4 regions of the Moraxella sp. K1664 genome follow, and region 3 is predicted to be linked to each of the others. Evidence: riboswitches for the same ligand, from Rfam matches in the RefSeq annotation. Region 3 holds a riboswitch; each other region holds the start of a gene.

Region 1 (4,216 bases), 370 kb from region 3:
ACCACTTCTTTGGCAATAACAGAACCAATACCGTCAATGGTTTCAAGTAAGGTTTTGTCTTGCTTTAAACTTGGTTGTTTGTCAACAAAGTCATCAATGTCTTTGGTGAGTTTGGCAATTTCCTCTTGAAGGACACTGATGACTGTTTGCATGGATGCTTTAACCAAATCGGGCAGATTGGGTGATAAGAGCAACTCTTGTCGGTTTTGCTCTCGTTGCAAATCTTCTTTGAGTGCTTCTAAGCGAGCCAATAGAGCTTTTAGCTGTTTGGCTTCAATGCTAGGTGCTATCCAAATCTCAGGCTTGTGGCTATAACCATACCTTGATAAAATAATGCTGTCTTTTTTATCAGTTTTATGGATTACCCCCAAACTGTCTGCAAATTTGCGGACATAGTTAGGATTGACAATGCTTTGCTTGATATTATTATCATCAAGAAACTCACTTAGGTGTTCATGATAAACCCCTGTTGCTTCTAGGATGATGTGTAGCTCATCAAGATGATTGCTGACATTGGTTTTTAACCAAGCAAGCAGTAAATCAAAGCCTGCTTTGTTGTTGTTAAAAACCTTGGTTTTTACTTTATTTGTGCTTGGGTTTATAAATGCAACATCAAACTTTGCTTTGCTGATGTCTATGCCAATATAGTGTATCATCTGTCTCTTGCCTTGTTTATGCAGTGTCTGTTTTAATAAACGCACTTAGATACCATTCAGAGTTAAGATGACAAGCAAAGGACACCATCTGAGCACCAGTGTTAAGACACTAAGGGCGAACCCGTGTTCTCTTTGCTTGTATAACCCAACAACATTCTAGCAGATAATCTAGGTTTGGTGTTGGGTTGATACAAGGGCGAACGGAAAACCAGTTTTATAGGAAGTTTAATATTAAATTTACCAACTAATTACCCACCCCACCTTCCCAAAACGCCCAATGATTGACCGCCCCATGTCCGTGTCCGATATTGGGGGCGGTGCTAATCGCCTGAGCAATTAAGCGTTTGGCGGTATGAATGGCATCTGCCACGCTCGCCCCTTTGGCAAGCTCTGCCGTGATACACGCCGAGAACGTACACCCTGTGCCGTGTGTGTTTTTGCTGTTAGTGCGTTCGCTTTGTACTTGCCAAATATCGCCCGTTTCATCAAGCACATAATCTATGCACATGGCACTTTGGGAATTTTGGCTATGTCCGCCTTTGATGATGACCGTCTTTGCCCCCATGTCTTGTAAGGCGTGTAGGGCTTTCCTTATATCATCATCACAAACTATCGTCATGCCTGTCAGCACTTCGGCTTCTGGTAGGTTGGGCGTGATGATGTCGGTTAGGGGAATGAGCCGTTTTAGGCTGTCTTTTGCGTTGTCATCAAGCAAGGATTGTCCGCCTTTGGCAATCATCACAGGGTCAAGCACCACTTGCCCAAACGGACGATTTTGTAGAAACTGCCCCACCGTCTCAATGATGTCGGACGTGCCAAGCATACCGATTTTGCACGCCCCAATCGCAAAATCGTCCCCAATGGCGACAAGCTGGGCTCTAATGTGGTCGGTCGGCAGATGATGAATGCCCCATACGCCTTGGGTGTTTTGGGCGGTTGTGGCGGTCAGTACACTTGTACCAAATACTTGTCGCATGGTAAAGGTCTTTAAATCCGCCTGAATGCCTGCCCCACCGCCAGAGTCCGACCCTGCAATAGTCAAGGCTTGGGCGGGGCGATGAGTGCGTGGGTGCGTGTGGACGTGGTTCATGCTCCCCCCACAAACTTGACACGATTGGCAATCTCATCAGGGCTAATACCGCCCAATTTATCCAAAAATTGATACATAAACGTACCGCTTTGGCTTGGCAATAATCCTTCACAAGCAAGCTCGCCTGCAATGGCAAATGTGGCACAGGCATTGACCGCCCCCACCAAATACCGCTCACGCCCTGCCACCGCCAAAAATGCCCCAACCACGGCACTTAGCAAGCACCCTGTGGCGGTAACCTTGGGCAGAAGTGGCGTACCGTTGGCAAGGGCAACCACCTGCGTGCCGTCTGAGATATAGTCAATCTCGCCTGTCAAAATGGCAATGGTGCGGTACTTTTGGGCGACCGCTTGGCAAATGCTCGCCAAATCCGCATCGCCACGCCCAGCATCCACGCCTTTGGCTTGCCAGTTCGCCCCTGCCAAAAACGCAAGCTCGCCTGCATTGCCACGAATGGCATCAAACTGCACGACTTGGCTAATCTGATGAATGGTAGATTGGCGTAAAGTGCTTGCCGACACCGCCACAGGGTCTAGCACCACAGGAATGCCGTGGGCGTTGGCGGTTTGCCCTGCGATAATCATGGCGGACGTTTTGGGGTCGGACGGCGTGCCGATATTTAGCACAACCGCACTACTGATTTTGGCAAGCTCTGCCATCTCCAAAGGCGACTCTGCCATCATGGGGGACGCACCAACAGCAAGCAGTCCATTGGCGGTAAAATTGGCGGAGACCAGATTTGTAATGTTGTGAATTAGGGGGTTTTGCTTGCGGACTTCGTTGATTAAGTCTAGGGGGATTTGGTCTGGGGAGAATGGGTTTTTGGTAACTGTGGTCATGGGTTTTTCCTTTTTAAGAAAAGCACAGTCAAAACCCACACCAAAAAGTGTGTTGCTCGTCAATTTTTATCAATTTCCTACGCCAGTTTTAACTGTATCAGGTTCACGGGTATCATCTCAGCCATAAATAGCACCCCGATTGATAGGTTGGATTATAACAAAAGGGTAAGGGGTGTGCAAGCGGTTAAAAATGGTTAAAATGGTTTTTATTTTTAACAAAATGACGTAAAATAGCTCTTATTTAACCATTTAAAAGCCATGACCCTAAACCTACCCCACCTAAACCTTACCCCCTTGCAATGGGACGACTTGCACACAAGCACCCACCCCCACGCCGAATACAACGCCACGCATGATGATATGCTTGCTCGGATTTTGAGTCGCATTGATGATAAAAAAAACGGGCAAGCCTGCCCTGATGAGCTGTGGATTGTGGAGCATCAAGACGTTTATACGCTAGGGCAAGCGGGCAAAGAAGAGCATATTCTCTACAAGACCGACACCCCAATCATCAAAACCGACCGTGGCGGACAGGTAACATGGCATGGCGTGGGGCAACTTGTGGTGTACTGGCTGTGGGATTTGCACCGCCTTGGCATGGGCGTGCGAGACCTAGTGAGCCACGCCGAGCAAGCCATAGAAGACGTGGTGGGCGAGTACCTACCGCCCGATTTGACCGCTAAGGCTCGCCGTGATGCCCCTGGGGTGTATATTTATAATACCAATGGCGATATGCTTGGCAAAATTGCGTCTTTGGGCTTTAAAATCAAGCAAGGGCATAGCTATCACGGCATTGCCATTAACCTTGTCAATGATTTGACCGCCTTTAATGCCATTAACCCTTGTGGCTATGCGGGCATGGCAATGGTAAAACTATCGCAATTTGGCAAATTTGATGATAGCCAAACGCACGAATTTATTCATAAATTTATCAGTAATATTCAAAAAAGACACAGTGGACAACTCGCCCTAAGACCCATAAATAACCCGATACCCAGCGAATAAGCCATGAAATACCCATTAATAATCATCGCAATCGCTCTGTCATCCTTGACCGCTTGCGACAACAAGCCCAACAGCTCACTTGCTACTGATGCCACACCACGCCAAGCAGAGCAGACTTTTGTGGACGTTGCCCCCACATCGCCCACACCTGTCGCTCAAAGTGCCAACGCCCAAGCGATTGATTGCCAAGCCGTTACCAGCACACTAACCGCCATTGACATCAATAGCCAAATAGATGACTTTGATAAGGCGGATAAACTACTCAATCATTGCCTGCCGACTGCCGACAACACCACCCAAATCAAGTGGGCGACACAATATCAGCTTGCTTATCAGCGTTTTTTGTCATTTTGGCAAGGCGATAAATTTTTGCTAGATGAGGCAGAATTTGACCAGTTAAATCAGGTCATGTACGACATTCATTATAACAAAAAGTACAATGAGTCCAACATCGTAAAATTACCCCCAAAAGCCCAACATCTCATCAAGCAGGTCAAACAAAACAAGCTAAAAATAGCAGACTACTGCGAAGGGGAATTTGACTTCGTCAATGATTATCAAGCATTTGCCAAGCTGTTTACGCCCCATTTACCAAAAGGCCAAGCGGTCATGATTGAGCGACTTGC
Region 2 (4,216 bases), 1.0 Mb from region 3:
TTGTCGGCTTTGGCAAGAATATCGCTTGGAATGTCGGTATAAGTAACATCAATCTCGCCTGCTTGATAACGGGTGTAGTCTGTCTGCCCAGAATCAATCGGTAGTAGCACAAGGTTTGGAATGGCAACTTTGTCGGCATCATAATAATGGGGGTTTTTGGCAAGGACGATTTTTTCGCCCATGACACGCTCTTTGATGATGTATGGCCCATTTACCACGATGTTTTCAATTTTTGACCAGTCATCGCCCAATTTTTCTACCACATTTTTGGGAACAGGTCGCATGGCGGTATAGGTAAGCATATCAGGCAAAAATGCCACAGGCTCGGATAGGGTAATCTCAACGGTCTTATCATCAATGGCTTTCACGCCAAGCTCGGTGGGGGCTTTTTTGCCTTCGATGATGTCGCTTGCGTTCACAAACTTAGCGTCTGCCACATAGTTGGCAAAGTTGGCAGCCGTCTTTGGGTCAACCATACGCTGAAAACTAAACACAAAGTCATGGGCGGTAATCGGCTCGCCATTTGACCATTTGGCATCACGCAGTTTGAACGTCCACACCTTGTTGTCGGCACTCTCCCAACTTTCGGCAATGGCAGGTTCAAGATTGCCATCAGAATCTGTACTGACAAGCCCCACAAACTGCTGACGAGCAAGCCCAGACTCGGGCACGCCCCCTGTTTTGTGCGGGTCAAGCGAACCGACTTCGGCACCGTTGTTGATGATGAGCGTATCACGGTCGGATTTTGGGGTGGTCGTGTCCGCCTTGGTCTCGCTTGTCTTGTCGGCGGTATCGCCCGTTTGGGCTTGGTTTTGGGGCTGACTGCACGCCCCAAAAAATAGCGGTAAGCACACAGGCAGGGCAAGGACTAGGGATTTTTTGGAAAATTTAAAGGATTGGCTTGTCATGTCAGCTCCATCGTGATTTGCGATATGTCTTGATACACCCTATTATCAGGGCTTTTTATGCAAAGTCTAAATTCCATTATGACATATATCTTTATCATTTTGGCATATAAAATGGCTTGGTTCATCATGTCTGCACCAGACACGAAAAGCCATGCACTCACACATCCACCATCTGATAGACATCATACGCTGGCACTTCATAAGGATGAGCCGATTTGTAGGCACGCACCACGTCCATGAGCCTATCATCGGGGACGATGGTCTCAACCCGCCATTCGGGGACGTATTCTATCTTATCAATCTGACCGATGGCAGGGTTTGCCCCTTTTAAGGGTTTAAACTGCCCCACGCCAAGCACTTGCCAAGAGCAATGGCTATATCCGTCAAATTGCCCTGCCCCTGCGTTAAATAGGGCGGTCTTGACGTTTTCTAGGTCGGATTCGGGGATGTAGGCGATGAATTTGTACATGGTTTGCCCTAAAATGGGTTGTTGGCGATACCAAAAGCATGGATGATGTTTTTGATATGAGTCCTAAGTACTCTATCACAAAAGAGTGCATTGGGGCAAATCACTTTTGCCTTTTGTGGCAGTCAAGCCATCAAGCAAAATTGGGGCGTAGCTGATGCCTTATGACAGATGGAGAGCGAACTTATCCAAGCAAATGAGAATAAATAATAATTGATAATGGGGTGTGATTTTGTTATAGTATTATTTTTTTACGTCAAATCAAACAAGGAAAATAATGACCAAGTTAACCAAATTTTTTAGCGCACCATGGCTTAACCGAAATGAAGGTGTTCGCATGGCGGTTACGGGATTTTGGGTGTTAATTTTTATATCCTTTTCAAAAATTATCTATTCTTATTTGCCACTTAATCAAAATAATTGGGTATTAGTTTGGCTTATGATTTTTGTTTTAGGTTTTGGCATTAATTTTTTGGTAAATGCTTATTTTTCAAAACGTGATTATTCTGATGAACAATTAAAATGGTTTAATAAAATAGGTTATGGGTTGTTGCTAGTATTTACCTTGTTGTCTTTTGGCGTTATTTATTACAGTTAACACAATTGAATTTTACTACGGAAACCGTTCGCCACAAACTTGCCTGCGGGTAACGGTTTTTCGTATTATGGGCAGGCATAGCTTACCAATGGGCGTGTGCAACACGCCCCTACAAAGGCATTATTTAAAGAGATAAAATTGATATGAATTGGGGTTAATTTACCATAATGTACTATTATTGCTTTAAATATTTGGTTTGGGTTAAAGCTTGGCAAATGTGTGTCATGCTTTTTTATTGCCCTAATATTTGTTATAATGTTACCAACTTGACGGAGTGCAACCCAAAGTTGCCGAGATTGTGGTTATGCCACAAAATCCGTTGAACCTGATGCGGTTCGTACCGCCGTAGGAAATCAAGTTTTCAAAATCTTAAAAATTCTGTATATTATTGATTGATATCAATAATTCTTTTTCATCATAAGATTTTTGATGGCTTGATTTGTTTATTAGCCATTTAAAAAGGATATTATGATGAGCCAAATCGCAAATCAATCCCCAACCGAACTTATCAATCAACACGAACAGGACGCTAAGGATTTAACTCGTATCCTGCCTGCGTCCAAAAAGGTGTATGTGCAAGGCTCACGAGCGGACATTCGTGTGCCGTTTCGTGAGATTACGCTGACCGACACGCCCATAGGTCTTAGCCAAAATGGTAAACAGGACGGTTTTGAAAAAAACGAGCCGATTTTGGTGTATGACACATCAGGCGTGTATACCGACCCAAGCGTTCACATTGACCTAAATCAAGGCTTACCCAAACTGCGTGAGACGTGGATTGCCGAGCGTGATGATACGGACGTTTTGGACGGTTTGACATCGGATTTTGGTAAAGCTCGGCTAAACGACATTCGCACGGCGGACATTCGTTTTGCTCACATTGCCAAACCCAGACGAGCCAAACGTGGCAAAAACGTAACCCAAATGCACTATGCCAGACAGGGCATTATCACGCCTGAGATGGAGTACATCGCCATTCGTGAAAATGGCAAACAGCGTGATGGCGTGGATTTACGCCAACATCAGGGGGAGAATTTTGGGGCGAAAATACGAGAGATTACCCCTGAATTTGTGCGTAAAGAAGTGGCAGAAGGGCGAGCGATTATTCCGTGTAACATCAATCACCCAGAGAGCGAGCCGATGATTATTGGGCGAAATTTTTTGGTAAAAATTAACGCCAATATCGGCAACTCCGCCCTAGGTTCGTCCATTGATGAAGAAGTCGCCAAAATGACGTGGGCGACACGCTGGGGAGCGGACACAATTATGGATTTGTCCACAGGCAAAAATATCCACGAAACACGAGAATGGATTATCCGCAATAGCCCTGTGCCGATTGGGACGGTGCCGATTTATCAGGCGTTGGAAAAGGTAGGTGGCGTGGCGGAGGATTTGACGTGGGAGATTTTTAAGGATACGCTCATTGAGCAGGCAGAGCAGGGCGTGGATTATTTTACCATTCATGCAGGGGTGCTACTGCGTTATGTGCCACTCACCGCCAATCGCTTGACGGGCATTGTCTCTCGGGGTGGGTCAATCATGGCACAGTGGTGCTTGGCTCATCACAAGGAGAATTTTATTTATGAGCATTTTGATGAGATTTGTGAAATCGCCAAAGCCTATGACGTGGCGTTTAGTTTGGGCGATGGGCTAAGACCAGGCTGTATTCAAGATGCCAATGATGAAGCTCAATTTAGCGAATTAAAAACGCTTGGCGAGCTAACCAAACGCGCGTGGGAGCATGACGTACAAGTGATGATAGAAGGGCCAGGGCACGTTCCCATGCACATGATTAAAGAAAATATGCAGATGCAACTCACGCATTGCCACGAAGCCCCATTTTATACGCTAGGGCCTCTGACGACTGACATCGCCCCTGGCTATGACCATATCACCAGTGCGATAGGGGCGGCGATGATTGGCTGGTATGGTACGGCAATGCTGTGCTATGTTACGCCAAAGGAGCATTTGGGTCTGCCCAACAAAAAGGACGTAAAAGACGGTATCATCACTTACAAAATCGCCGCCCACGCCGCCGACCTTGCCAAGGGACACCCGCTTGCCCAAGTGCGTGATAATGCCTTATCTAAGGCACGGTTTGAGTTTCGCTGGGAAGACCAGTTTAACCTTGCCCTAGACCCTGACACAGCAAGGGCAATGCACGATGAGACCATGCCAAAAGAAGCCCATAAATCGGCACATTTTTGCTCAATGTGTGGTCCAAAGTTTTGTTCGATGAAAATC
Region 3 (4,216 bases):
TTGGTAACAAAATCCAGTGCCGAAAATGGCTCATCTAAAAGCATAAGGCTATCATTACTTAGATACGTGCGAAGTAGTGCCACTCGCTGACGTTGTCCGCCTGAGAGCTGAGCAGGGTATTTGTGGTATAACTCATCAAGCCCAAAGGCAGGTAGTAGGGGCATGATTTTGTCATGAATGGCGGATTTTGGCAGGTTTTGTAAGGTCAAAGGCAAGGCAATGTTGTCATATACACTTTTAAAGGGCAACAACAAATCCTTTTGGAGCATATACCCCACGCCCCCTGCCTGCCCTGTGCTGTCCTTGCCGTCTATCAAGACCTTACCTGATTTTGGCATGATAAGCCCTGAGGCGATGTTAAACAAAGTCGTCTTACCCACGCCACTTGCCCCAACAATGGCAACGATTTTGCCTTGATAAATGGTTAAATTCAACTTGGCAAATAATGGCTTATCATCAAATTCATGATGAATATCAACAAGTTGCAATTTGGCGGTTGGGGTGGTCATGGGGTGTCCTTTTTATAGTGAGTATTTGAAATCGCATTAGGGTTAAGATAGAACGTACAAAGGGCGTGTGCAACACGCCCCTACACAAATATTGCTTAGATTAGTTAATCACAAAATCAATATCATCATTTTGCATCATTAGGCAAATAATCGTTGCTAACCCCTGCTTGCGGGGCGAATGGCTTATCAATGAGTTTATTATCGTATACCCATTTAAAGAAATTGTCCCAGCGATTATAATCAAACCGCCCCCAACTGCCGTCTTCTGCCAGATATTGCCCTGACATATATTGCTGACTGGCTTTGGCAAGCTCGGGGTTAATCTCGGGGGCGTGCTTGATAAGAATCTTAGCACTTTCATCGGCGTGCTGACTGGCATAGGTGTAGCCTTGACTGATGGCGGTCATGGCTTTTTTGTAGCGTTCAGGGTCTTTTTGTAGCTCGTTGCTGTTGGCGATGATAACGGGCGAATAATAGTCAAACACAGGGTTTGAGTCTTTTAGATAAAAGAAATTGGTCTCCACGCCTTTGAGTCCTGCGTGAATGCCGTCCCAACTATAATACGCCAAAATATAGTCAAATTGGTTCATACGCAAGGCGGTTGTTGCGTCCGTACTCTCCCCAGGGATTGGGTTTAGTGGCTCACCGACAAGGCTTGCCACCGTCTTGTCGTCCACAGGGTCTTCCCACGTTGAGTAGCGTTTGCCGTGCAAGTCTTTTGGCGTGGTTGCTCCTAATGATTTGAGCGACAACAGCCCTGCGTTGTTGTGCTGAACGATGGCTCCGATGGCGGTAATCGGCTCGCCTTTGTTTAGGCGTTTGACCATGTTCGGCTGAAAATACACGCCCAAATCGGCACGCTCGTTCGCCACCAATGTGGACGTACTGTCTTCGGACGGCTGAACGATTTTGGCATCAAAGCCTTGCTCGGCAAAATAGCCCTTATCCAGTGCCACATACAGCCCAGTGTGGTTGGTGTTGGGCACCCAGTCTAGGGCGATGATAAGCTCTTGCTTTTCGGTTTTGGCAGGGTCTTGGGCGGGCTTGGCGGACGTGTCGGCAGGTTTGTTACACCCCGCCACACATAGGCTTACTCCAAGGGCGATGACGGATAATAATTTTGGGCTTAACTGAGCTAACATAACAACTCCATTCAATGTCAATAAAAAACCCTTGGGGTAACCCAAAGGCAAATACAGTCAAGCCGACAAAAACATGAGGTAAATCACGCATTTAGTTTCCTACGCCAGTATTAACTGTATCAGGTTCACGGGTATTATCTCAGCTTTTTGGTTAAATAAAAAGCACCCCGACTAAGGTTTTTATTATAAATGAAATGGGTGGTTTTGGCAATGGTTTTTAAGGGGTTAATTGGGGGTTTGATTTGATGGTATTATTTAAAGGCATTTTAAATTTAAAATTTAGTATTGCAAGGTGCGTACCACACACCTTTTAAATAAAATAATATATTGGTGCGTGATACAAACCCTAACACCTATCAATAATTTTTACAAATTATTTTATAAATAATTTAAAATAACCCTTAATATAAATCATGCTAATTTTTAAAAATAAAAAATCATTTGGCAGTAGTTCAAAAAGTATGCCAAACCAGGTTTTCCGTTCGCCCTTGTATCAACCCAACACCAAACCTAGATTATCTGCTAGAATGTTGTTGGGTTATACAAGCAAAGAGAACACGGGTTCGCCCTTAGTGTCTTAACACTGGTGCTCAGATGGTGTCCTTTGCTTGTCATCTTAACTCTGAATGGTATCTAAGTGCGTTTATTAAAACAGACACTGCATAAACAAGGCAAGAGACAGATGATACACTATATTGGCATAGACATCAGCAAAGCAAAGTTTGATGTTGCATTTATAAACCCAAGCACAAATAAAGTAAAAACCAAGGTTTTTAACAACAACAAAGCAGGCTTTGATTTACTGCTTGCTTGGTTAAAAACCAATGTCAGCAATCATCTTGATGAGCTACACATCATCCTAGAAGCAACAGGGGTTTATCATGAACACCTAAGTGAGTTTCTTGATGATAATAATATCAAGCAAAGCATTGTCAATCCTAACTATGTCCGCAAATTTGCAGACAGTTTGGGGGTAATCCATAAAACTGATAAAAAAGACAGCATTATTTTATCAAGGTATGGTTATAGCCACAAGCCTGAGGTTTGGGTAGCACCTAGCATTGAAGCCAAACAGCTAAAAGCTCTATTGGCTCGCTTAGAAGCACTCAAAGAAGATTTGCAACGAGAGCAAAACCGACAAGAGTTGCTCTTATCACCCAATCTGCCCGATTTGGTTAAAGCATCCATGCAAACAGTCATCAGTGTCCTTCAAGAGGAAATTGCCAAACTCACCAAAGACATTGATGACTTTGTTGACAAACAACCAAGTTTAAAGCAAGACAAAACCTTACTTGAAACCATTGACGGCATTGGTTCTGTTATTGCCAAAGAAGTGGTATGCTTAATACATACCAAACAATTTAAAAAAGCCTCACAGATGGCTTCGTTTTTAGGCTTAATACCCAAACAAAGACAGTCAGGTGTCTTTAAGGGAGCAACCAAACTGTCCAAACAAGGGCAAGTCTCTTTGCGTGCTAAGCTGTATATGTCTGCAATGAGTGCCATTCGTTATAATAGCACCATTAAGGCATTTTATGAACGATTACAACAAAACGGTAAAACCAAAATGCAAGCCTTATGTGCTTGTATGCGTAAATTGGTACATATCTGTTTTGGTGTTATCAAAACCCAAACATCCTTTGAGCAACAAGTATCTTTAAGTTAGTTTGTAAGATACTAGATACCAGATACTTAAAAAACCATTGACTTAGGTGGGGTATCATGGTATCTGAGCTATGCCTGCGGGTGGCGGAAAACCGTTATGGTTCGACAGGCTCACCACGAACGGTTTTCTTAATAGCATACTTTTTAAACCAGAACCAAATCATTTTAAATATTGATATTTTAATACTTGTCTTTCAATCAATTTAACACTTGCCAATAATACAAGCGTTAAAAAACTGATAAAAAATATCACCGCAAACATATTATCCAGCTCATACGATTTTCGCACACGGGTCATATAGACCCCAAGCCCATGATAACCACCAAGCCATTCTGCCACCACCGCCGAGATAAGGGCATAAGACAACGCCACTTTTAATCCTGTAAAAAAATATCCCATGGCGGACGGTATTTTTAGATGGCGGTAAGTTTGATAATGGCTTGCTTTTAATGAACGAAAAAGATTTAATTGCTCTTTTTGTACCGAATTATAGCCGTCCACAAGTGCAATCGTCATGGGGAAAAATACCGACAGCACCACCAGCACCACTTTTGGTAATATACCATAGCCAAGCCAAATCACCAATAACGGAGCGATGGCGATGGTTGGAATGGTTTGGTTGAGCAGTAAAACAGGGTAAACGATTTCTTTAAATTTTTTGGAAAAATCCATTAAAATGGATAATACAAAACTTAGTAAAAGCCCAATAACCGTTCCCAAAAATGCCGTCATCAGCGTATATTTGGCATGACCCATGAGTAAATAAAAATCATCAATAAACGCCTTAATGATTTGTATAGGCGATGGCAATAAATAATCAGGAATAAAACCAAACCCAATGACCGCCTGCCAAGCAACCAATAAGACAATAACAAGGCTATATTGTGTGCCAAATAACA
Region 4 (4,216 bases), 790 kb from region 3:
TGTGATGATGCGGCGATTGATAAGCTCTTTGAAGAGATTGATAGTGTGTATGGTTCGGTCAATGTACTGGTCAATAACGCAGGCATTACCAAAGATGGTCTGCTCATGCGAATGAAAGATGAAGACTGGGCGAGCGTGCTTGACACCAACTTGACCGCCATCTATCGCATGAGTCGCCGTGCGGTGCGTGGCATGATGAAAGCCCGCTCTGGACGTATCATTAACGTCACATCCGTGGTCGGGCAGATGGGAAATGCAGGTCAGACCAATTACGCCGCATCTAAGGCAGGCGTGGAGGGCTTTACCCGTGCGTTGGCTCGTGAGATTGGCTCTCGTGGCGTAACGGTAAACTGTGTCGCTCCTGGCTTTGTAGAGACAGACATGACCGAAGAGCTAGACGAGCGTTTGGTAAACTCCATGTTGGACGCTGTACCGCTTGGGCGTATGGCTCAGCCTGAGGAGATTGCCGCGGCGGTGTCGTTTTTGGCAAGTGATGGGGCAAGCTACATCACTGGCGAAGTGCTGGCGGTCAATGGTGGCATGTACATGTGATTTGTCACGTGTACGTCACGATTTTATGTAAATTTGTGAACGAGCGTACTAATAGCACTTGCACAAATGACAAAAATGTTTTATCATACACAAGTTTTCAGTCATCAAATCATTGGTGCTGATTTTCTTAAATTCCCATGTTAAAAAGGATACTCTTATGAGCGATATCGAAGCCAAAGTAAAAGCAGCCGTTGCTGAGCAACTTAGCCTAAATGCTGACGAGATTAACAATGCAGCGTCTTTCATGGACGACCTAGGTGCAGACTCTCTTGACCTAGTGGAGCTTGTGATGGCGTTTGAAAATGAGTTTGGTATTACCATTCCCGACGAAGATTCAGCTGAGCTGACCACTGTTCAAAAAGCCATTGACTACGTGTCTGCCAAAGTATAAGCCAGGCAGAAGTCAAACACACACCACTTTTTAGTTTTAAAAAGTGGTTTTTTTATGTCATTAGGGCGCGCCTGCCTTTTATGTTTGTAATGAAAAATGCCTGTTTAAAAAAGCAGGGGAATCGCCCGTTTTTCAAGGAAAAAACGCAGGTTGATAGTCATTCTATCAAGCAAGTTTTTGACGATGAAAAACAATCCGACCACTTAAACTGGGTAAATTTTTAAGATTTTTTACTTAATTTTTTAAATTTAAGTGGTCGGATAGCCATTTTTCATGCAAAAGCATCATTTTATTGCTATAAAATTTCTGAATATTAAATTGTGTTATAAAGGGTAGGCATGCCCTACATAAGTATAACAATTTTACGCATAAATACAGTGCAAATTTTTATCATTTTATACTAAGATAGCAGGGAGTTTAAGGATGGTTGCTAGACAAACCATGCTAAACGTCAACACACTTTCTATCAAATCCAAATAAGGAGCCATCATGGGTATTTTTAGTTTTGCCAAAGACATCGGCGATAAAGTATTTAACCGCAATAAAAAAGAGCAATCAGCCCCAACAACCCCTACACCAACAACATCAGCTCCTGCTGAGCCTAGTGCCCAAGAGATTGCCAATTTGCTGTTGGCTCGTGTGCAAGCTAATGCTAATATCACTGGCTTAAAGGTCAACTATAATGGTAATACTGATACGGTTGTCCTGTCAGGTATGGCCGCATCGCAAGCCGACCGTGAAAAAGCGGTACTTGCCGCAGGTAATGTTCAGCACGTCGCTCAGGTGGATGACCAATTGAGCGTGGCAATGCCTGAATCTGAGTCTCGTTTTTATACCGTCAAATCAGGCGATACGTTATCAAAAATTGCCAAAGAAATGTACGGCAATGCCAACGAGTACAACAAAATCTTTGAAGCGAACCAACCGCTACTATCTCACCCTGACAAAATCTATGTGGGTCAAGTGTTGCGTATCCCTGCCTAATATGACGGCATGAATGATAAACACCTTGATGGCTATCAAGGTGTTTTTTATGCTAAAAATTGGCAAAATGATATTGTCAAGCTGGGTGAAATTTTATACAATAACCGCTCCATTAGTCGGGGTGCTGTCCATGACGGCTGAGAAATACCCGTGAACCTGATACAGTTAATACTGGCGTAGGAAACTAATCGTGTCATTCTTATTGTCTTTATCCTTGGTGGTCATCATCAGGGTAGTTTTTGGTGTGGACGGTCATGGGTTGCCCTTTATTTATCGGGGTTTATCATGACAACCAAACTCACTACTTTATCCACACCGCCCAAATCCGCATTTTTTAGCCAGTATGGGCCTGGTATCATCATGGCGTCGTCCTGTGTGGGCGGTTCGCACATTATTGCGTCCACACAAGCAGGCGTGTATTATGGCTGGCAATTGGCAGGGCTGATTGTGCTGGTCAATGCCTTAAAATATCCCTTTTTTCGCCTTGCCTTTGACTATGCCAACCAAAACGACAAAACGCTACTGGCAGGCTATGCCGAGCGTGGGCGTGGCTATCTCATGCTGTTTTTGGTGTTTAATATGTTCGCCACAGTCGTCAATGTCGCAGGGGGTACGCTACTGTCGGCGGTACTGCTTGGCATGATGATGGGACAGGGCGTGCCGTTGCCAATGTTAAATGCGATTATCATGATAAGTTTTGTGTGGCTCATCTTTGGCAAACAATACCAAAAACTTGACCACATCTCCAAATTTATCATGCTTGCTCTAAGTGTCATCACGCTGGTCGCCCTTGTCATGGTCATGGCAAATCCCACACCGTCTGCCCCTGTGTCGCCCCCGTCCCCATGGGTGTGGAGTGCCGTGCCGTTTTTGGTGGCACTGATGGGCTGGATGCCTGCTCCGATGGAGCTTAGTGTGTCAAGCTCGCTGTGGATTGCCGAAAAAAACAAAATCAACCCTGACTATAAGCACCGCTATCGCCGTGATTTTAATGTCAGCTATGCCGTGAGCGTGGTGCTGGCACTCATGTTCATGGCGTTGGGGGCGATGGTGGCGATAGGCGATGGCGAGCCACTACAAGGCGGTAAGTTTGTCGGTGAGTTCGTGGGTATGTACGCCCACGCCATTGGCGAGTGGACACGTCTGCCTATGCTGTTTGTGGCGTTTGTGTGTATCTATGGCACGACAATCGTGGCGGTGGACGGCTATTCACGGGGCAATCAGCAAGCGGTGGCGATTTTACAAAACCGACCGCTTGATGACAACACCCAACAAAAACACCTTCGCTACTGGACGCTAGGCTCGCTGTTGATGGCGGGGGTGGTCATTGGGCTGTTTGGGGGTATGGTGGGTAAGATGATTGCCTTTGCCATGACCTTGTCGTTTTTGTTTGCCCCTGTGTTTGCGTGGTTAAATTGGGGCTTGCGTCATAAATGCTTGCCCCAACCTGTGTGGGTCAATATGCTGGCGTATGCAGGGCTGTTGTATTTGGTGGCGATGGTGGGGCTGTATTTGGGTAGTCGCTGAGTTGTCAAATATTTGTTTGGTGGCAAGGTGTATATCATGTACCAATATGATTTTTTATTTAAAAGGTGCGTGGTACACACCTTACTTTTTAACCATATTTATAATTATAAAATGGATAAAAACAAAACCACAAACTTGGGGAGTTTGTGGTTTCATAGGGGTTTTGCTACTTGCGTTATCCATAAGGGCTTCCATAATATCAGCGGTCTTCCATGTTGGCTTATCCATTTGCCATATCCTTGCTGATGTGCGTATTATGCCAAAATCTAGCCCATAAGAAAATACGCCAATGTCATCAATGCGTGTAAGCATTTGCTTACAAGGTGTTTTTTAAATCATTTATCTTTTGCTAAATCGTTTGCCATAGCCAGATATGTTTGATGTAACGCATTGATTTGGCGATATAAATTAGCCAAACTCCCTGTATTATCTATCACGTCATTGGCATAAGATAGGCGTATATCTCGGCGGATTTGCTTGTCAATGATTGCTAAAATGTCCTTATCACTTTGTCCGTCTCGTCTGCTGGCTCGCTGTATTTGTAGCTCTATCGGCACGTCCACCACCAAAATCCTATCACAAAGGGCGGTCAAACCCTTATCATCGCCTTGAATACTTTCTAATAAAAGCGGGGCGGATAATATGGCGTAGGGGCTACTGGCGTGGTCAAGCTCGTGCCTGATTTGGGTGCGTATGGCAGGGTGGGTGATGGCATTTAGCGTGGCAAGTTTGGCAGGGTCAGCAAAGACAAGCTCACGCAGG

What was found. A riboswitch is a leader RNA that binds a small molecule or an ion and turns the genes downstream of it on or off. The one in region 3 is predicted to bind thiamine pyrophosphate.
Region 1: it holds a riboswitch for thiamine pyrophosphate, as region 3 does, so the genes downstream of both, thiM (hydroxyethylthiazole kinase) here and AAHK14_RS09920 (ABC transporter substrate-binding protein) in region 3, are expected to answer to the same signal.
Region 2: it holds a riboswitch for thiamine pyrophosphate, as region 3 does, so the genes downstream of both, thiC (phosphomethylpyrimidine synthase ThiC) here and AAHK14_RS09920 (ABC transporter substrate-binding protein) in region 3, are expected to answer to the same signal.
Region 4: it holds a riboswitch for thiamine pyrophosphate, as region 3 does, so the genes downstream of both, AAHK14_RS06280 (divalent metal cation transporter) here and AAHK14_RS09920 (ABC transporter substrate-binding protein) in region 3, are expected to answer to the same signal.

What each region holds. Positions count from the first base shown of each region.
Region 1 is NZ_CP155576.1:1,641,646-1,645,861, reverse strand. Features, by position in the region: gene AAHK14_RS08300 (IS110 family transposase) at 1-701, opposite strand, end outside; gene thiD (bifunctional hydroxymethylpyrimidine kinase/phosphomethylpyrimidine kinase) at 901-1,746, opposite strand; gene thiM (hydroxyethylthiazole kinase) at 1,743-2,585, opposite strand; TPP riboswitch at 2,643-2,733, opposite strand; gene lipB (lipoyl(octanoyl) transferase LipB) at 2,844-3,590, shown strand; gene AAHK14_RS08280 (hypothetical protein) at 3,594-4,216, shown strand, end outside.
Region 2 is NZ_CP155576.1:975,174-979,389, forward strand. Features, by position in the region: gene AAHK14_RS05020 (peptide ABC transporter substrate-binding protein) at 1-908, opposite strand, end outside; gene AAHK14_RS05025 (hypothetical protein) at 905-1,069, opposite strand; gene AAHK14_RS05030 (hypothetical protein) at 1,066-1,377, opposite strand; gene AAHK14_RS05035 (hypothetical protein) at 1,652-1,972, shown strand; TPP riboswitch at 2,233-2,342, shown strand; gene thiC (phosphomethylpyrimidine synthase ThiC) at 2,444-4,216, shown strand, end outside.
Region 3 is NZ_CP155576.1:2,008,968-2,013,183, forward strand. Features, by position in the region: gene AAHK14_RS09915 (ATP-binding cassette domain-containing protein) at 1-509, opposite strand, end outside; gene AAHK14_RS09920 (ABC transporter substrate-binding protein) at 635-1,651, opposite strand; TPP riboswitch at 1,731-1,831, opposite strand; gene AAHK14_RS09925 (IS110 family transposase) at 2,289-3,317, shown strand; gene AAHK14_RS09930 (ABC transporter permease) at 3,477-4,216, opposite strand, start outside.
Region 4 is NZ_CP155576.1:1,215,204-1,219,419, forward strand. Features, by position in the region: gene fabG (3-oxoacyl-ACP reductase FabG) at 1-552, shown strand, start outside; gene acpP (acyl carrier protein) at 710-943, shown strand; gene lysM (peptidoglycan-binding protein LysM) at 1,433-1,927, shown strand; gene AAHK14_RS06275 (hypothetical protein) at 1,937-2,068, shown strand; TPP riboswitch at 2,035-2,127, shown strand; gene AAHK14_RS06280 (divalent metal cation transporter) at 2,213-3,454, shown strand; gene AAHK14_RS06285 (hypothetical protein) at 3,536-3,682, opposite strand; gene coaE (dephospho-CoA kinase) at 3,790-4,216, opposite strand, start outside.